DNA from 2 places in the Xanthomonas sp. WHRI 1810A genome. Region 1 is predicted to be linked to the other one. Evidence: predicted binding sites of a transcription regulator. Region 1 holds the regulator's gene; the other holds the start of a gene.
The links. The regulator FliA, encoded in region 1, starts transcription of late flagellar genes. The targets are predictions, from matches to a motif close to TAAAGTTTNNCNNNCNNNGGCCGATAA.

Region 1 (3,412 bases):
GGAGGAGCCAAGCGAGGAAGCGATGGCGGATATGTTTGCGGATCTTTATCACAGCCCTGGCAAGCGCGTGGGTTAGGTGAAGAATATGACACTGGAATGCACCCACTTCGCTGGTCTGCCAGGCATTGTTCGTACCACGAACGTGCAGCCCGACATGTGGCTTAGGTCTAAGCAAGACAAGGTAAACAATTAACATGGGCAGCATGCATCCCGTACAGGTTATTGCAGTGACCGGTGGCAAAGGTGGCGTAGGCAAGACGAACGTGTCGGTGAACCTTTCACTGGCGCTGGCCGAGCTTGGACGCCGCGTCATGTTGCTGGACGCCGATCTGGGTCTGGCCAACGTCGACGTGCTGCTGGGGCTTACGCCAAAACGCACCCTTGCCGACGTCGTTGAAGGTCGATGCGAGCTGCGCGACGTCCTGCTGCAGGGCCCGGGCGGTATCCGCATCGTGCCGGCGGCGTCCGGCACCCAGAGCATGGTCCACCTGACCCCGGCGCAACACGCAGGGCTGATTCAGGCGTTCAGCGACATCGGCGACAACCTGGACGTGCTGGTGATCGACACCGCTGCCGGGATCGGCGAGTCGGTGGTGAGTTTCGTGCGCGCCGCCCAGGAAGTGCTGCTGGTGGTGTGCGACGAGCCGACCTCGATCACGGACGCCTACGCCCTGATCAAGTTGCTCAACCGCGACTACGGCATGAACCGTTTCCGGGTCCTGGCCAACATGGCACAGAGCCCGCAGGAAGGTCGCAACCTGTTCGCCAAGCTGACCAAGGTCACCGACCGCTTCCTCGACGTCGCCCTGCAGTACGTAGGCGCGGTGCCGTACGACGAATGCGTGCGCAAGGCCGTGCAGAAACAACGCGCGGTGTACGAAGCGTTTCCCCGTTCCAAGTGCTCGCTGGCGTTCAAGGCCATCGCGCAGAAAGTGGACACCTGGCCGCTGCCGGCCAATCCGCGTGGGCATCTCGAATTTTTCGTCGAACGCCTGGTGCATCAGACCAGCGCAGGGCCAGTGTCATGACAGCAAGTGGGTATCGCATGTACAGCAAATCGTCCCGTGATTCCCAGTATGAGCTGATCGAGCGCTATGCGCCCTTGGTCAAGCGGATTGCCTATCACTTGCTGGCGCGTCTGCCAGCCAGCGTGCAGGTCGAAGACTTGATCCAGGCCGGCATGATCGGGCTGCTCGAAGTGTCGACCAAGTACGACTCCACCAAAGGCGCCAGCTTTGAAACCTACGCCGGGATTCGTATCCGTGGCGCGATGCTCGATGAAGTGCGCAAGGGTGACTGGGCGCCTCGCTCGGTGCACCGCAACACGCGCATGGTCAGCGACGCGATTCGTTCAATCGAAGCGAAAACCGGGCGTGACGCTAAAGATCACGAAGTTGCGGCCGAACTCCAATTGAGTCTCGACGATTACTACGGGATTTTGAACGATACCTTGGGCAGCCGGCTGTTCAGTTTCGACGACCTGTTACAGGACGGCGAACATGAAGGGCTGCACGAGGACGGCGCAAGCCAGTCGCTCGAGCCGTCGCGGGATCTGGAAGACGAGCGTTTCCAGAGCGCGTTGGCCGAGGCCATCGCCAATCTGCCAGAGCGTGAACGCCTGGTGTTGGCGCTGTACTACGACGAAGAGCTGAACCTCAAGGAAATCGGTGAGGTCCTGGGTGTCAGCGAATCACGGGTCAGCCAGTTGCACAGCCAGTGCGCCGCGCGTTTGCGAGGGCGTCTGGGAGAATGGCGAGCACGTTGACAGACCCGCAACGCACGTTGCGTGTCGTGTTCTGCCGCATTTATTTGCCAAGCCCGTCGTGGTTTCGTGCAGCCCGGTCAGCGAGCTGTGCCGGTATTGATTGAACGCGCGTCCAGGTGCTGGACGCGTTAAAGACTGCTTGGAGGTCGAATTGGACAAGAACATGAAAATCCTCATCGTTGATGACTTCTCAACGATGCGGCGGATCATAAAAAACCTGTTGCGTGACCTTGGGTTCACCAACACGGCCGAAGCAGATGACGGCATCACCGCCTTGCCGATGTTGCAAAGCGGCTCGTTTGATTTTCTGGTGACCGACTGGAACATGCCGGGCATGTCCGGCATCGACCTGCTGCGTCAGGTGCGTGCCGACGAGCGCCTGCGCAGTCTGCCGGTGTTGATGGTCACCGCTGAAGCCAAGCGTGAGCAGATCATCGAAGCCGCACAGGCCGGTGTCAACGGGTACGTCGTCAAGCCTTTCACAGCGCAAGTACTGAAAGAAAAAATCGAGAAGATATTCGAGCGCGTCAATAGCTGATGTTCGCTGCGAGGGCGCTATGGATTCCAAAGATTCGACAATGGGTGACTTTGAGTCAACCCTGAAGAAACACGCACAGCAGCTGGTCGAAAGCCTTGAAAAAGGCAAGTTCGGCGACGCCGTGCAACTGATCCATGAGCTGAACCAGACCCGGGATCGCGGCCTGTATCAGGAAGTCGGCAAGCTGACGCGTGAGCTGCACAGCGCCATCGTCAACTTCCAGATCGACCCGAGCATGCCCCAGGCCGAAGAGGTCTCTCAGATCACCGACGCGACAGAGCGCTTGTCGTACGTGGTCCGGCTGACCGAGAACGCAGCCAATCGGACCATGGATCTGGTGGAGCAAAGCACCCCGTTGATGAACGGGCTCACCACCGACGCCCAGGCCTTGAGCGCCGACTGGGGCCGCTTCATGCGGCGCGAGATCAGTGCCGAAGAGTTTCGCGACCTGGCCCGCCGTGTCGACACGTTCCTGACCCGCAGCGAGCAGGAGACCCACGAAGTGGCGGGCCACCTGAACAACATTCTGCTGGCCCAGGATTACCAGGACCTCACCGGTCAGGTGATCAAGCGCGTGACGCAGTTGGTGACCGAAGTCGAGAGCAACCTGCTCAAGCTGGTACTCATGGCCAGCCAGGTCGACCGCTTCGCGGGCATCGAACACGACCAGGAAGTCTTCCGTCAGCAAAAAGAACAGGAAAAACTTCACTCCAAGGGTGAAGGTCCGCAGATTCATGCCGATAAACGTGAAGACGTCGTATCCGGTCAGGATGATGTAGACGATCTGCTATCCAGCCTGGGTTTCTAGGTTCTGAGTCAACAGCGGTGGTGAGCCGGCGGCGTGATGTTTGACCGCCCCCGGATCACCCCCACTGACGGCTTAGCCCACGACCTGGATCGGTTGACGGTTAAATTTTAGGAGCACCCCCCCAATGAGCTTCGGCGCCGATGAAGAAATCCTTCAGGATTTTCTGGTTGAGGCCGGCGAGATTCTGGAGCAACTGTCCGAGCAACTGGTCGAGCTGGAAAGCCGCCCGGATGACGCTGACTTGCTCAATGCAATTTTTCGCGGTTTTCACACTGTAAAAGGGGGCGCCGGCTTCCTCCAG
Region 2 (3,412 bases), on a different contig from region 1:
CGGTACTGCTCAGCGAGCCGGCGATCTGCTCCAGCGAGGCTGACGCTTCCTGCATCGAAGCGCGACCGATTCGGGTTTGCTGAGCGTTGCCCTGTGCCAATCGCTCGGTGTGGCCCATGTTGTCGGCAATGTTCAACGCCGTGGCGCTGAACTCCTCGACGGCCCCGGCCATGCTGGAGATCTCGCCGGACTGTTGCTCCATGCCTTCGTAGGCACCACCGGACAAACCGGACAATGCCTGCGCCCGCCCGCTGACTTCCTGCGCGGCGATACGGATATGCGACACCATGGTCGACAGCGCTTCGCCCATCTTGTTGAAGCTGCCGGCCAATTGTCCGATTTCATCGTGGCTGGTCACCGTCGAACGCACGCTCAGATCGCCCCCACCCAACGCCTGGGCCTGATTGACCAGATCGGACAACGGCTTGAGCTTGCTGCGCAGCAACCAGATCGCCGCACCGACCGCGATCAGCATCGACAACAGGCTGCCAATGGCCAACTGGGTGCCAACACTCCAGGTCACTGCACTGATTTCCGCTTTCGGCATGGTCGCCATCACCGACCAGGGTCCACCCGGAAACGGCTGGACCACGGTGTAGAAATCACTGCCTGCATCCTGCCAGTAGCGGCCTTTGCCTGGATGTTTGATGAAGCCGGCCAGGGTTTTGCTCGCCTGATCCAGATCCTTCACGCCCGCCGGCGGCACCAGCCACTGATTTTGTTCATCGAGCAGCGCCAGCGAGCCGGTCGCGCCAATGCGGAAGCTTTTGAGGTTATCGAACTGCGCTTTCTGGGCGTCGGTGTAATCGAACCCTACGAACAGCACGGCGATGACTTTGCCCGCAGCATCCCGCACCGGGGAGTATTGGGTCATGTACGAGCGATCGAAAAGCAGCGCGCGGCCGACGTAGCCCTGACCCGCCAGCAGGCGCTCATAAGCAGGATGCTTGTGGTCCAGAACCGTACCCATCGCGCGGGAACCGTCCTGCTTGGTCAGGGAGGTGCTGATGCGTACGAAATCGTCGCCACTGCGCACGAATACAGTCGCCACGCCCGCCGTTATGCTGCGGAAGTCGTCGACCTCGGCGAAGTCGTTGTTCAGCGGGTTACCGTTGAGCAGCAAAGCAGGTGTCTGCAAGGACCCGACCGTGATCGACTGGTCTGCCTGCAAGGTCAGGCCGTTGGTAAAGCGCTTCTCGAACAAGCCGCTCAGGCGCTGGGTACTGTCGCGCAAGGTGCTGTGGAAGGTATTGAGCTGATCGGCCAGCAGTCTTGCCTCGCTGCCCATGTGTTCTTCCCGGATCGCCAGGTTCGCGTTATCCAGTGAGCGCAAGGCGAACAGCGTACTGCCGCTGATCACGACGGCAAGGATGACAGCCAGCGCGACACCTAGTTGGGTTGCGATACGGGCGCGAGGTTTAGACATGACGACTCCCTGACCGAAACACTGGAGTCAATCGACCCCCAGCGCATGTTCGGACTTTCAAATGAACAAGCTTGGTGAGCCGTTGCTGACGCATGACTCTGATAAGACGGATTCGGCCGACGTCGGAAATACTTGAGTCCTACACAGGGACACTACGGCCGATCAGCGGTTACAGGCTATTTCAGGATCGTCACATCCGGCAGCGACATGGCGTGCACCTCGTTCAGTAAGAAGTCGCTCAGCCGGCGCAGGCGCTCTCCGCCAGGACGCGTCCTCGGCCAGACCAGATAGTAGTTTTCACCACTGACCACCGCCGTGCGCCACGGCAAACTCAAGCGCCCTTGTGCAACGTCCTCGGCCACCATCAGCAAGTCGCCCATGGACACGCCATACCCTCGCGCTGCCGCAATCATGCCCAGCTCAAGGGTGTCGAACACCTGGCCGCCCTTGAGCGAAACCTGATCAGACAGGCCCATACGCTCCAGCCAGAAGCGCCAATCGCGCCGGTCCGGGGTTGGGTGGAGCAGTTCGGCGCTGGCCAGCCGCTGGACATCCCACGGTTTGTCTTCCAGCAATGTCGGCGCGCCCACCGGAATCAGCAGCTCGGGAAACAGGCATGTCGCTTCCCAGTCCGGCGGAAAATGCCCTCGACTGAGCAACACCGCACAGTCGAACGGCTCCTGAGTGAAATCCACATTATCGATGTCCATCCAGGCGCTGGTCAGCTGGACTTCGTTGCCCACCTGCAGATGACGAAAGCGGCTCAGCCGCGCCAACAGCCAGCGCATGGTCAGGGTGGAAGGCGCCTTCATGCGCAAGATCCCCTCTTCGGCCAGCAGCGTGCTGCATGCCCGCTCCAGCGCGGAAAACCCCTCGCGGATGCCCGGCAGCAGCGTGCGCGCCGCTTCCGTCAGTTGCAGGTTGCGACCGTTGCGCTGAAACAGCCGGCAGGCAAAGTAATCTTCCAGGGTACGGATATGCCGGCTCACGGCGCTTTGCGTAATCGAAAGCTCCTCGGCAGCACGGGTGAACGAGGCGTGACGTGCTGCCGCTTCAAATGCACGTAACGCATACAACGGCGCAAGACTTCGAGACATTCGGGGCTTCCTCTTTGCATTGCGGCGGGGCTGGACGTCACTGTAGCTCAAACTCAGCATGAGTATTAATCATGCTATGGATCGGATTTATCCCTTTGTGCGCAAACACCTTACCCACCAGAATGACCGGCTTATCGACACCTGCCCCCGAGCGCCACGACCATGCACGCACACGCCTTTAAAGAACTCTGGATCATCCTGCGTCTGGCCGGGCCGCTGATTACATCCCAGATGGCGCACATGCTCATGGTCTTCACCGACACGGTGATGATGGGTCAGCTGGGCCCGGAAGCCCTGGCCGGCGGTGGCCTGGGGGCAGCCAGCTACAACTTCATTTCTTTTTTCTGCGTCGGCGTCATGGCAGCGGTCGGCACACTGGTGGCGATTCGTCACGGCGCCAACGATGTGAAGGGCGTGACCACCCTGGCTCAAGCCGGCTTCTGGCTGGCGTGGGGCATGGCGCTGATCGCAGCGCTGATCCTCTGGAACCTCGAGCCGATTCTGCTGAAACTGGGTCAGGACGAAGCCAACGTGCACATGGCCAGCCAGTTCCTGATCACCCTCCCCCTCGCCCTCCCCGGCCTGCTGAGCTTCATGGCGCTGCGCGGCTTCACCAGTGCGCTAGGCCGGGCCGGCCCGGTCATGGCAATCAGCCTCGGCGGCGCCGCCGCCAACTTCGCACTCAACTACGCGTTCATTCACGGCCTGTTCGGTCTGCCCCATTGGGGGCTGATGGGGATTGGCCTGGTGACCGCGATTGTCACCAATGCCATGGCGATCATTCTGGCGCTGCACATTCGCTATCACCGGGCGTACGCCGCCTACCCGCTCCATGTGGGGCTGATGAACCTGTCGCGCAGTTGCCTGAAAGAGCTGTGGCGCCTGGGCT

Region 2: the regulator FliA is predicted to act here: its motif matches at 1,536-1,562, upstream of ABQX22_RS07465 (methyl-accepting chemotaxis protein).

The regions. Positions count from the first base shown of each region.
Region 1 covers NZ_JBEGED010000005.1:136,804-140,215, reverse strand. Annotated here, with positions in the region: gene flhF (flagellar biosynthesis protein FlhF) at 1-76, shown strand, start outside; gene fleN (flagellar synthesis regulator FleN) at 195-1,028, shown strand; gene fliA (RNA polymerase sigma factor FliA) at 1,025-1,765, shown strand; gene cheY (chemotaxis response regulator CheY) at 1,917-2,303, shown strand; gene ABQX22_RS09925 (protein phosphatase CheZ) at 2,344-3,111, shown strand; gene ABQX22_RS09920 (chemotaxis protein CheA) at 3,236-3,412, shown strand, end outside.
Region 2 covers NZ_JBEGED010000003.1:303,594-307,005, forward strand. Annotated here, with positions in the region: gene ABQX22_RS07465 (methyl-accepting chemotaxis protein) at 1-1,426, opposite strand, end outside; gene ABQX22_RS07470 (LysR substrate-binding domain-containing protein) at 1,603-2,523, opposite strand; gene ABQX22_RS07475 (NorM family multidrug efflux MATE transporter) at 2,686-3,412, shown strand, end outside.